DNA from 2 places in the Variovorax sp. J22R115 genome. Region 1 is predicted to be linked to the other one. Evidence: predicted binding sites of a transcription regulator. Region 1 holds the regulator's gene; the other holds the start of a gene.
The links. Region 1 encodes NrdR, which represses ribonucleotide reductase genes. Its sites were predicted from a motif close to CACNANATNTNGTG; they were not measured.
Positions count from the first base shown of each region.

Region 2: a site for NrdR is predicted at 2,728-2,741, ahead of QTI04_RS14680 (ribonucleoside-diphosphate reductase subunit alpha). Genes of this name have one in related genera too.

Region 1 covers NZ_JASZYM010000003.1:232,074-238,146, reverse strand. The annotation lists gene QTI04_RS06445 (PilW family protein) at 1-273, shown strand, start outside; gene QTI04_RS06440 (hypothetical protein) at 198-1,295, shown strand; gene QTI04_RS06435 (type IV pilin protein) at 1,292-1,723, shown strand; gene QTI04_RS06430 (GspH/FimT family pseudopilin) at 1,720-2,262, shown strand; gene nrdR (transcriptional regulator NrdR) at 2,280-2,723, opposite strand; gene glyA (serine hydroxymethyltransferase) at 2,787-4,031, opposite strand; ZMP/ZTP riboswitch at 4,073-4,199, opposite strand; gene QTI04_RS06415 (transglycosylase SLT domain-containing protein) at 4,237-5,145, opposite strand; gene QTI04_RS06410 (DUF748 domain-containing protein) at 5,739-6,073, shown strand, end outside.
Region 2 covers NZ_JASZYM010000007.1:258,520-264,592, forward strand. The annotation lists gene QTI04_RS14665 (nitrogen regulation protein NR(II)) at 1-401, shown strand, start outside; gene QTI04_RS14670 (sigma-54 dependent transcriptional regulator) at 406-1,923, shown strand; gene ampD (1,6-anhydro-N-acetylmuramyl-L-alanine amidase AmpD) at 1,916-2,506, shown strand; gene QTI04_RS14680 (ribonucleoside-diphosphate reductase subunit alpha) at 2,853-5,771, shown strand; gene QTI04_RS14685 (ribonucleotide-diphosphate reductase subunit beta) at 5,922-6,073, shown strand, end outside.

The DNA.
Region 1 (6,073 bases):
TCCGGAAGTCTGATCGACCTCAATGTCGCGGGTGCGAGCAACACGACGGTGAATGGCAATGGCGAAAGTTTCGGTGAGAACGACACGGACTCGAAGTCTCGGAACGACTCTCTCATGGTGCGCTTCTTTGGTCGTAGCAGCGCCGGCGACGCGGCCAAACCTGACGGGACCATGATTCAACAGTTCTCCAGCGCGCCGTGCTTCAACCCAACTTCTACAACGATGGTGCGTATTTCCCCAGCCACGAGCTGGTCGGCAATCTCGACAAGCTGACGCCATTGGTCAAGAGTGGCGTAGTGAAGAGCGACGGTAAAGTCAGCATTGCCAGTTGCCGCGATCGCTTGTTCGTCGGATCGTCCAAGGAGGGGACTTGCGACGCACCTGGCAACAACCAGAAATTTGGACCTGGGAAGACGGCGGCTCCCTATAACGCCCGCGTCGAGGTCTGTTCGCAGACCGAGGGTCCCGTTCGCAGCGACCTCTGCCTGAAGTACCCGAACGGAAACTACAAGCCGATGGGCACGATCCAGACGTATTCCGACAAGATGCGATTTGCCGCATTCGGATATCTGATGGACAACACCAACAATCGATATGGTGGGGTGTTGCGTGCACCCATGAAGTTCACGGGCCCCACGGCCCAGAACGAACGGTTCGAGAAGATCGCGAACGAAGCCGCGGAGTGGGATGCAAGGTCCGGCGTGTTCATCGTCAATCCGCTCCCGGGCGAGGGAAACTCCAGCGGCGTGGTGAACTATCTCAATCAGTTCGGTCGCACCGGTTCGACTCCCGGTACCTACAAGACCCTGGACCCGGTCGGGGTCTATGGAAACTACGACGGCGAAACATCCCAACGTCGCGGTTGGTACTTCGACTTGCCTGATTCGGAGAGCGAGGGCGAGCGCCAAGTCTCGCAAATGGTGTTGAGCGATGGCTATCTGTTCTTCAATACGCTGATTCCCAATCCGAATACTTGCGGCGCTGGCGGTGGCGGCCACAGTTGCGCGGTGAACGCGATGACCGGGTTGTCATCGGGCAGCACCTGCATTCCGTCAACGGTCGGTTTGCTCAGTTCACCGTTGGTGATTCAGGCGGGCGATGGTGCGTACAGTTCGACGGACTCGTTCGGCCGCCGTATCGAGAGCAAGAAGGTCTCCGTCATCAATCAGGGTACGGGGACGGGTGCCGGGCCCGGCGTCTCGATCGATAGCCCCATATCGGGAGGAATCGTGTCGCAGATTGCCGGCCGCCTCAACTGGCGACAGATCACCAACTTCAAGGACGTCAAGCAATGAAGCGCGTGATTCCGTCGTCCACCCGGCAGCCACCGGCTCAGGGCTTCACGCTGATCGAACTCATGATCGTGGTGGCGGTGGTGGCCATTCTGGGCGCCATTGCCTATCCCTCCTACATGGACTCGGTCCGGCGCGGTTGGCGTGCGGAAGCGCGCACCGCGCTCTTGCAGGAGATGCAGCAGCAGGAACGCCTCTATACCCAACGAGCAAGCTACAAGACAGGCGCAACGATGACGAAAAGCGAGCCGGGCAGCAAATACGACCTCGCAGTTGCCGCTTGCGGTGGAACTACGGATGCCCGGCTATGCATCAAGCTGACTGCCAACCTCAAACCCGGATTCTCGGATGATGCGGTCGGCAATATCTGGATCGAAAGCACGGGTGAGAAGGGATGCACCGGCAAGGATGTGAGCAGGTGCTGGCAATGACCACGCACGCCATGTTTCATCATCGGGCCCGTGGTTTCACCCTGATCGAAATGATGGTGGTTGTCGCACTCGACGCCATCCTGGGAGCCATCGCCGTGCCTGGATTCCGCGATCTGTCGCTCAATCAGCGGCTGGCTTCGAGCGCCAGTGAGTTCCTGGCTGCCCTGAGTCTGGCGCGCACCGAAGCCATCAAGCGTTCGCAGAGCGTGACGCTGACTCCGCGAAACCAGGACTGGTCGAACGGGTGGGAGGTCGCGACCAGCGTCGAGGGCAATCGGGAGGTGCTGCGCACCTTCGATGCGCTTCGAGCGGGTGTTGCGGTCGACGGGCTCGGCAACGGTTTCGACAAGTCGTTGAGTTACGACGCCAACGGGTACTCGCGGGGGAAGACCGCAGGCTTTGGCGCAGGCTGCCTGACATTCAAAGCCGAAACAGGGCGACGCAGCTCGATTGTTCTTGCGCCATCCGGTAGGCCGAAGCTTTGCGACCCCGACACGAAAGGGGATTGCGGCAATGGCGTTTGTGGCAGCGGAGGGTGATCGCGCAAGGAACGCGATCAAATATCCCTCAACAACTGCCTGAACTCATCCACATCCTCAAAGCTCCGATACACCGACGCGAACCGTACGTAGGCCACCTTGTCGAGCTTCTTGAGTTCCCGCATCACAAGCTCGCCGACCTTGGTCGACTCGATTTCGCGCAAGCCGCTGGACAGCAGCTTCTGCTCGATCCGCAGCAGGGCGTTGTCGATCTGCTCGATGCTGACCGGGCGCTTGCGCAGCGCCAGCATCATCGACGCGCGCACCTTGCCGGCGTCGAAGTCGGCCCGGCTGCCATCCTTCTTGACCACGACCGGGAAGTTGACGTCCGGCCGTTCGTAGGTGGTGAAGCGTTTGTCGCAGCCGCCGCACTGCCGCCGGCGCCGCACGAAGTCGCCGTCTTCCGAAATGCGTGTCTCGACGACCTGCGTTTCGAGGTGGCCGCAGAAGGGGCACTTCATGCGGCCGCTCCGTCCGGCGCCGAGCCGTGAGGATGCGCGATGCCGGGCGTGCGTGCCATCGGCTTAGCGGTAGACGGGGAAACGGCTCGTCAGCGCATGCACCTTGGCGCGGACCGCCTCGATATTGGCTGCGTCGCGGGGGTTCTCGAGCACGTCCGCGACCAGGTTGGCCGTGGCTCGGGCTTCTTCGTCCTTGAAGCCGCGGGTCGTCATGGCCGGGGTGCCGATTCGCACGCCGCTGGTGACCATCGGCTTCTCGGGGTCGTTCGGGATCGCGTTCTTGTTGATGGTCATGTGCGCATCGCCCAGCACGGCCTCGGCTTCCTTGCCGGTGATGCCCTTGGCACGCAGGTCGACCAGCATCACGTGGCTTTCGGTACGGCCGCTGATGATGCGCAGGCCGCGCGCGGTCAGCGTTTCGGCCACGATCTGGGCGTTCTTGACCACCTGTTGCTGGTAGGTCTTGAATTCCGGCGAGAGCGCTTCCTTGAAGGCGACGGCCTTGGCGGCGATGACGTGCATCAGCGGACCGCCCTGGAGCCCGGGGAAGATGGCGCTGTTAATCGCCTTCTCGTGCTGCGACTTCATGAGGATGATGCCGCCGCGCGGGCCGCGCAGGCTCTTGTGGGTGGTGGAGGTGACCACGTCGGCGTGCGGCACCGGGTTGGGGTACACGCCCGCGGCCACGAGGCCTGCGTAGTGCGCGATATCGACCATGAAGATCGCGCCGACGTCCTTGGCGACCTTGGCGAAGCGCTCGAAGTCGATGCGCAGCGAGTAGGCCGAGGCGCCGGCGATGATCAGCTTGGGCATCGATTCGTGCGCCTTGCGTTCCATGGCGTCGTAGTCGATCTCTTCCTTGTCGTTCAGGCCGTAGCTCACGACGTTGAACCACTTGCCACTCATGTTGAGCGGCATGCCGTGGGTCAGGTGGCCGCCTTCGGCCAGGCTCATGCCCATGATGGTGTCGCCAGGCTTCAGGAAGGCCAGCATCACGGCTTCGTTGGCGGAAGCGCCGCAGTGGGGCTGCACGTTGGCGGCATCGGCGCCGAACAGTTGCTTGACGCGGTCGATGGCCAGTTGCTCGGCCACGTCGACGTGTTCGCAACCGCCGTAGTAGCGCTTGCCGGGGTAGCCTTCGGCGTACTTGTTGGTGAGTTGCGAGCCTTGGGCAGCCATGACAGCCGGCGACGCGTAGTTTTCGCTCGCGATCAGCTCGATGTGATGTTCCTGACGCGCGTTCTCGGCCTGGATGGCGGCGAAGATTTCAGGATCGGTCTGTTCGACCAGGATGTTGCGGTGGTACATGGCAGTCCTTCAAGACGATGGTCCTTGTTCTTCAACCAAACAAGGGCTGCCCAGGCGAACGGCTGAACACCTGCTCGAGTCCGCAGGCGGCACGCTTCCCAGTGGTAGTCCACGTCAGCGCAATGCACCTGAAAAGGGTTGCGCCTATCGCCAGTCGCGTGCTGGCCGAGTGTAGCCGACGGCGATTGCCACCGTCCTGAAAAGCCTAAGAGTTGGAGAGCAGCGCCAGGTGTTGCGAATCCCGCGCGGCCTCCGGGGCCGCCTGCCGTTCCTGCGGCGCGTCCTGCGCCTCCTGCAGGTCGGGCTTCGGCTGCTTGGTCGGTGCCGCGACCGGGACGGGGTTCGTGCGCGCGGCCGGCGGAGTGACGGCGGACGGCGGCGTGATGACGGAAGGTGTTCGGCCGCCGACCACCTGGCGCAGGCGTTCGTGTTCGGCGAGCACCTTGACGGCGTAGCCGCCGTCATCGCTGAGATTGGCCGCGCCGACGTAGTAGCGAAGGCCACCCTCGAGCGAGCCGGCCCGGGCGATGCATTCCTGCAGCACCTTGACGCCGACGCGCATGTTGGTCACCGGGTCGAAAGCGGTGAGCGCACCGCCGGCGGGTTCGTACTTTTCGCCATGGACGCGGGTCATGACCTGCATCAGGCCCTGGGCGCCGACCTGGCTCTGGGCGAAGGGGTTGAAGCTGGATTCGACGGCCATGATGGCGAGGATCAGCGTCGGATCGAGCTTGGTGCGCTTGCCGAGATCGAAGGCTTCGGCGACCAGCACGCTGAGCGGCTCGACCGCCACGCGGTACTTCTTGCTGAGCCAGTAAGCGACCGCGGCCTGCGGCTTCGGCAGCACGTGCGGGCTCGCGGCCGTGGTGCGTTCGATGGCCGTGGGCTGCAGGTCGCTGACCTCGGGAGGCGGCTTGCGCGACTGCAGCCAGCCCATGAGCTGCTCCTCGCCGGACTGGCGGAGGTCCGGGCGTGCGGCCAGGGCCAGTGCGGCGAACACGATCGCAAGCCCTACCAGGGCAAACCCGTTGTGGGTGATCTCAAAAAAGCCGTCCACCACGTCGGACACAAATGTCCGTAGCCCTCGGGCTGTGGCATCAAACGCCTGGTTCATCGCTCTTCCTTTCTGTGCGGCGCCTGGTCACAGCGCCACGAGGGCGGAGCTAGAAGGCAACGGCGCTTGGATTGGTACGAATCAGGTCCGCGCAAGGTAGGGAGAGGGCGCGGCAGCCTGATCAAAGCCGGTGGAACTCGGCAGCGGATCTGGGAGCCCGGCCGCGTCTGGCGGCTCGGGGAAGCTGGCATTCTAGAAGTGCCTAAATACCCGGTCAAGAATAATGACTTGGTTTGTTATTCTAATTTCGATGTAAAAAATGTTTGAATTAGTTCACGAATCGGGGCGCGCCAGTCCATTGAAAACCTCATTTGCAATCCCTTTGCCACGCGCCTAGGCTGAGGGGGCCTGAGCTTTTCAGGCGTTTCACCAAGGTCCAGTGACCGGAGGAGAAATCCGAAGGTTCAGCGGCTGAGGCCCAACGGTGGCAATCTCTTGCTGCCAGCATGACCGGAACGATTGAACTTCTGGTCGAGCGAAAAGATGGCATGGGCGTTGCGTCCGCCATCGAGCCCGGAGACCAGACTTTTCGTCAGGTCTCCGGGCTTTCTGCTTCTGGGAAGCCACGGGCGTTTGGGGCACACTCCCCGTCGATGAATGCTGCTTCGCTGATACAGAACAAATGGGTGCGGCGCGGGGTCGTGACGCTACTGGTCCTGTTGGTCGTCTGGGCCATTGCCTGGCTGGCCGTGCCGCCGATCGCCAAGGGCCAGATCCAGAAGATTGCCAGCGAGAAACTCGGCCGCGAGGTCACGGTGGGCAAGATCGACTTCAAGCCGTGGACGCTCGAATTGGCGGTGAACGATCTGCGCATCGCCACGGCCGACGGCAGCCAACCGCAAGTGGCGATCCGGCGAATCTATGCCGATGCCGAACTCCAATCGATCCTGCGCCTGGCGCCCGTGATCGACGCAATCACCATCGATTC
Region 2 (6,073 bases), on a different contig from region 1:
GCGTGCTGCTGGCGCTCGACGCGACCGGAAGCGACGTGCGCTTCGACGTCGAGCACCTGCGCCGCATCCTCGTGAACCTGCTCGACAACGCAGCGCGCTATGCAGGGGACCGCGAGGGTTCGATCCAGATCACCACGCGCGTGAACTCCGCCGGCCGGCCTTGCCTCCAGATATGGAGCGACGGTGCACCGCTCGAACCCGCGGTGCAGCGGCATCTATTCGAACCCTTCTTCTCTTCCGAAAGCCGTTCGAGCGGCCTGGGTCTGTTCCTGTGTCGCGAGTTGTGCGAGCGCCACGGCGCGACGATCGGCTACGAGCGCCGCACTCTCTCCCCGACAGGGCCGGAGGGCAACGAGTTTTTCGTCGCGTTTGCAGCGGCCGAAACTCGACTGACACAATAGCAGTGTGAGCACCCCTAACCCGTCCGCGCCGCGCCCCGCCCAGATCCTGGTCGTCGACGACGAACCCGATCTGCGCACACTCTATGAACTCACGCTGCTTCGCGAGGGCTACCGCGTCGAGGCGGCCGGCAGCGTGTCGGAGGCCTGGCAGCACCTGGAGGCCGGCCGCTTCGATGCCGTGATCACCGACATGCGCCTGCCCGACGGGCTCGGCATGGAGATCCTCCTGCGCATCCAGCAGGACCAGCGCGCCGAGCGCTGCGTCGTGATGACGGCCTACGGCTCGGCTGAGAATGCAGTCGAGGCGCTCAAGGCCGGCGCATTCGACTACCTCACCAAACCGGTCGACCTGAAGCAGTTCCGTTCGGTCGTGGCGTCCGCCGTGCAGGCGACGGCACAGCCGACCACGGCGAAAGCGGTTCGTACGGGCGACGACGGCGGCAAGGCGGTGCCGGCCATCGGCAGCAGCGGCGTCGCTGCGCTCGAACGGCTGGTAGGCGAATCCGAACCGATGCGCCTCGTCAAGGCACGCATCGCCAAGGTGGCGCGGGGCATGGCGCCGGTGCTGGTGCGCGGAGAATCCGGCACCGGCAAGGAACTGGCCGCGCGCGCCGTGCATGCGTGCAGCCAGCGCAGCGACGGTCCGTTCGTCGCAGTCAATTGCGGCGCCATTCCCGAGAACCTTCTCGAAGCCGAATTCTTCGGCGCGCGCAAGGGCTCCTACACCGGCTCTTCCCAGGACCGCGACGGCTATTTCCAGGCGGCACGCGGCGGCACCTTGTTCCTCGACGAGATTGGCGACCTGCCGCTGGCGATGCAGTCCAAGCTGCTGCGCGCCATCCAGGAGCGCAGCGTGCGCCCCATCGGCTCGACGCAGGAGGATGCGGTCGACGTCCGCATCGTGAGCGCCACGCACAAGGACCTGCACGCCGAGGTCCAGACCAGCCGCTTCCGGCAGGATCTTTTCTACCGCCTCAACGTGATCGAGATCGCCGTGCCGGCCTTGCGCGAGCGTCGCAGCGACCTGCCCGCGCTGTGCATTGCGCTGCTCGAACGCATCGCAGGCGATGCCGGCATGCCGGTGCCCTCCCTGTCGGCCGATGTGCTCCAGCGCCTGTCCGAGCACCCGCTTCGCGGCAATGTCCGTGAACTGGAGAACCTCCTGCATCGCGCCGTCGCGTTGAACGACGGCGACATGCTGCATCTCGACCTCGTCGACAGCGCGGTGATCCCTGCGGAACCCGCGTTGGCGGAGCCCGTCCTTCTGCCGGAACCCGGTCCCGCGACCGCGCCCCCATTGCCCACGCGCCAGGCATCGGCGATGCCGAGTGATCTGCAAGGCTACCTCGATGAGCAGGAGCGCCAGATCCTCATCCGCGCCCTGCAGGAAACCGGCTTCAATCGCACGGCGGCGGCGGCGCGCCTCGGCTTGAGCCTTCGACAAATCCGCTATCGCATCGCGCGCCTAGGCATCGCGACACCGAATGGCGATGATGGCAATGGTCTCGGTGCCGATGAATGAACCCGGCGCCGGACTCTGGCAGTCCGGCTGGTATCGCTTCGCCCGACAGTTGCGCTCCCCCAATTTCGGGCCACGCCCGGACGGCGCGCAGATCGACCTCGTCGTCCTGCATTCGATCAGCCTGCCACCCGGCCGCTACGGCGGCGACGAAGTGCAGCAGCTCTTCACGAATCGCCTCGACTGGGACGCGCATCCCTACTTCGCCGCCATCCGCGGCCTGGAGGTCTCCGCTCACTTCTATATAAGACGCAACGGCGAGCTGTGGCAGTTCGTGAGCTGCGACGACCGCGCGTGGCACGCCGGCGCTTCGTCCTGGCGCGGCCGCGCGAACTGCAACGACGATTCGATCGGCATCGAGCTCGAAGGGCTGGAGGGCGAACCCTTCGAAGGCGCGCAATACGAAACCCTGGCCAGCCTGTGCCCGGCGATCGCGCAGCACTACGCGATCGAATTCATCGCCGGCCACGAACACATTGCGCCGGGCCGCAAGGAAGACCCGGGCGCCGGCTTCGATTGGCGCCTCCTGCGCGCGGAACTCGGTTGGGATCCGGCGATGTTCCCCCCGGACGTCGCAACACGCTGAAATTTTTCAATCGCGAAGCAACGGGCGATGTATCCCGGGTGCATCGCCGCGAATGATCCCCCGCGCTGCGCAAGCGCAGCAACCATGCGGTTTTCAGGCCCAAATCCCTCTGAAACCCCCGTAGATCGCGGACCCAGTTAACGTGGGGCACTGGTGATGCGGGATAAATGTGCCTTCGGCGTCCAGCAACAAAAATCACGGTCGTTGTAGATTGTCGAAAACACTATATCTAGTGGGTTGTGGACCCCATGGGCCCCAGATATAGTGTGCCTGCCCGGCGCGTACCGCCCGGAACAATGGCCAACACGGCACTGCCGCCCCAACAAGAATTGCCAACGAGGATCGAATGCAAACAGCCCTGACCCCCCCCTCCTCTACTTCCCGCGCCGTACCCTCGACGCCGCAAAACCGCGACGTTGCCGGCTCGCCTGCAGGTAACGCGCTCGCCCATTACCAGATCATTCGCCGCAACGGCGCGGTCGTGCCTTTCGAGCCGAACAAGATCGCCATCGCGATGATGAAGGCCTTCCTTGCAGTGCATGGCACGCAGGGCGCGGCTTCCGCCAGCGTGCGCGAGACGGTCGACAACCTGACGCAAGGCGTGGTCCGCGCCATGGTCCGCTCGCGACCGGGCGGCGGCACCTTCCATATCGAGGACGTGCAGGACCAGGTCGAACTCGGCCTGATGCGCGGGGGCCACCACGAGATCGCCCGCGCCTATGTGCTGTACCGCGAACGCCGCTCGCAGGAGCGCACGAAGCAGGGCGGTGCGGACACGCAGGTGGCAGTCTCCACGCTGCACGTGCTGGACCGCGGCGAGCGCGTGGCGCTCGACCTGAACGAACTCAAGGACCTGATCGAATCCGCCTGCACCGACCTGGGCGACAGCATCACGGCCGGCCCGATCGTGGCCGAGACGATGCGCAATCTCTACGACGGCGTTCCGCTCGACGAGGTCTACAAGGCTTCGATCCTCGCTGCCCGCACGCTGATCGAGAAGGACCCCGACTACACCTTCGCCACCGCCCGCCTGCTGCTGCACACGATCTTCAAGGAAGTGATCGGCCGCGAAGTGCCGCCGGCCGAACGGGCCCAGGCCTACGCCGACTACTTCCCGCAGTTCATCAAGAAGGGCGTCGACAACGAGTTGCTCGACGAGAAGCTGCTGCAGTTCGATCTGGCCCGCCTTGGCGCCGCGCTCAAGCCCGAACGCGACATGCAGTTCGACTATCTCGGCCTGCAGACGCTCTACGACCGCTACTTCCTGCACGTGCGCAAATCGCGCATCGAACTCCCGCAAGCCTTCTTCATGCGCGTCGCGATGGGCCTCTCGCTCAACGAGATCGACCGCGAAGCCCGGGCGATCGAGTTCTATGAAGTGCTGTCCTCCTTCGACTTCATGTCGAGCACGCCGACCTTGTTCAACAGCGGCACGCTGCGCTCGCAGCTGTCCAGCTGTTACCTGACGACCGTGCCCGACGACCTCGACGGCATCTACGAGTCGATCAAGGAAAACGCGCTGCTCTCCAAGTTCGCCGGTGGCCTGGGCAACGACTGGACGCGCGTGCGCGCCCTCGGCAGCCATATCAAGGGCACCAACGGCGAATCGCAGGGCGTCGTGCCTTTCCTGAAGGTCGTGAACGACACCGCGGTCGCAGTCAACCAGGGCGGCAAGCGCAAGGGCGCGGTCTGCACCTACCTGGAAAGCTGGCACCTCGACATCGAGGAATTCCTCGAACTGCGCAAGAACACCGGCGATGACCGCCGCCGCACGCACGACATGAACACGGCGAACTGGATTCCCGACCTCTTCATGCGCCGCGTGATGGAAAAGGGCACCTGGACGCTGTTCTCGCCTTCCAACGTGCCTGACCTGCATGACAAGTTCGGCGCCGACTTCGAAACCGCCTACGTGGCCTACGAAGAAAAGGCTGCGCGCGGCGACATCAAGCCGAGCCGCACGCTCCAGGCCACCGACCTCTGGCGCAAGATGCTCACGATGCTGTTCGAAACCGGGCATCCGTGGATCACATTCAAGGATGCCTGCAACGTGCGATCGCCTCAGCAGCACGCCGGCGTGGTTCATTCGTCGAACCTCTGCACCGAGATCACGCTCAACACCAGTGACACCGAAACCGCCGTCTGCAACCTCGGCTCGGTCAACCTGCTGCAGCATCTGAAGGACGGCAGAGTCGATCAGGAAAAGCTCAAGCGCACCATCTCGACCGCGATGCGCATGCTCGACAACGTGATCGACATCAACTACTACGCTGTCAAGAAGGCGCGCGATTCGAACCTGCGCCATCGCCCGGTCGGCCTCGGCCTGATGGGCTTCCAGGACGCACTGTATGAACTCCGCATCCCCTACGCCTCGCAGGAAGCCGTGCAGTTCGCCGACGAATCGATGGAAGCGATCTGCTACCACGCCTACTGGGCCTCGACCGACCTGGCGCGCGAACGCGGCAAGTACTCGAGCTACAAGGGCTCGCTGTGGGACAAGGGAGTGCTTCCGCCCGACACGCTCGACCTGCTCGAAAAGGCACGCGGCGGATACGTCGAAGTGGACCGTTCTGCAACGCTCGACTGGGACGCGCTGCGCCAGAAGATCAAGGCCGACGGCATGCGCAACTCCAACTGCGTCGCCATCGCACCGACCGCGACCATCTCGAACATCATCGGCGTGGATGCATCGATCGAGCCCTGCTTCGGCAACCTCTCGGTCAAGTCCAACCTCTCCGGCGAGTTCACCGTCATCAACCATTACCTGGTGCGCGACCTCAAGCGCCTGGGCCTGTGGGACGACGTGATGGTGATGGACCTGAAGCACTTCGACGGTTCGCTGCGTCCCATCGACCGTGTGCCGCAGGACGTCAAGGCGCTCTACGCGACCGCGTTCGAGGTCGAGACCACGTGGTTGGTCGAGGCCGCTGCGCGTCGCCAGAAGTGGATCGACCAGGCGCAGTCGCTCAACATCTACATGGCCGGTGCATCAGGCAAGAAGCTCGACGACACCTACAAGCTCGCATGGCTGCGCGGCTTGAAGACCACCTACTACCTGCGCACGCAGAGCGCGACGCATGCCGAGAAGTCCACTGTTCAATCGGGTCGGCTCAACGCGGTGTCTTCAGGCAGCGGCGATGCATCGCAAGGCATGAGCGCACTCGAAGCCGCTGCACTCGCAGCGCAAGCGCAGTTGAATGCGATGCCCGCAACCGACATCGCTTTTTGCGGCGTCGACGATCCGACGTGCGAAGCATGCCAATGATGTCGGCATGAAGTGGAGGTCGTTCGCGGCATTGCCTGACAAATTGCGATGCATGCGAACAACATAACGACAACATAATTGGAGCGCGATGTGAAGGAGCACTTTGCAACTCACATCGTTGCTCACATAATTTGAGCATTGGATTTTTCTATGTTGACCTGGGACGAAGAAGTCAAGCCCTCCTTGCCAAAGGATCTGCAACAAGGATTGCGGCACACATCGAACAGCGGCACGCAAGTCGGCCGCTCGACGGAGTTTCCGACTTCGCAAATTGCTTCCCCTCTCTCTTCCGCTTCGCCCGT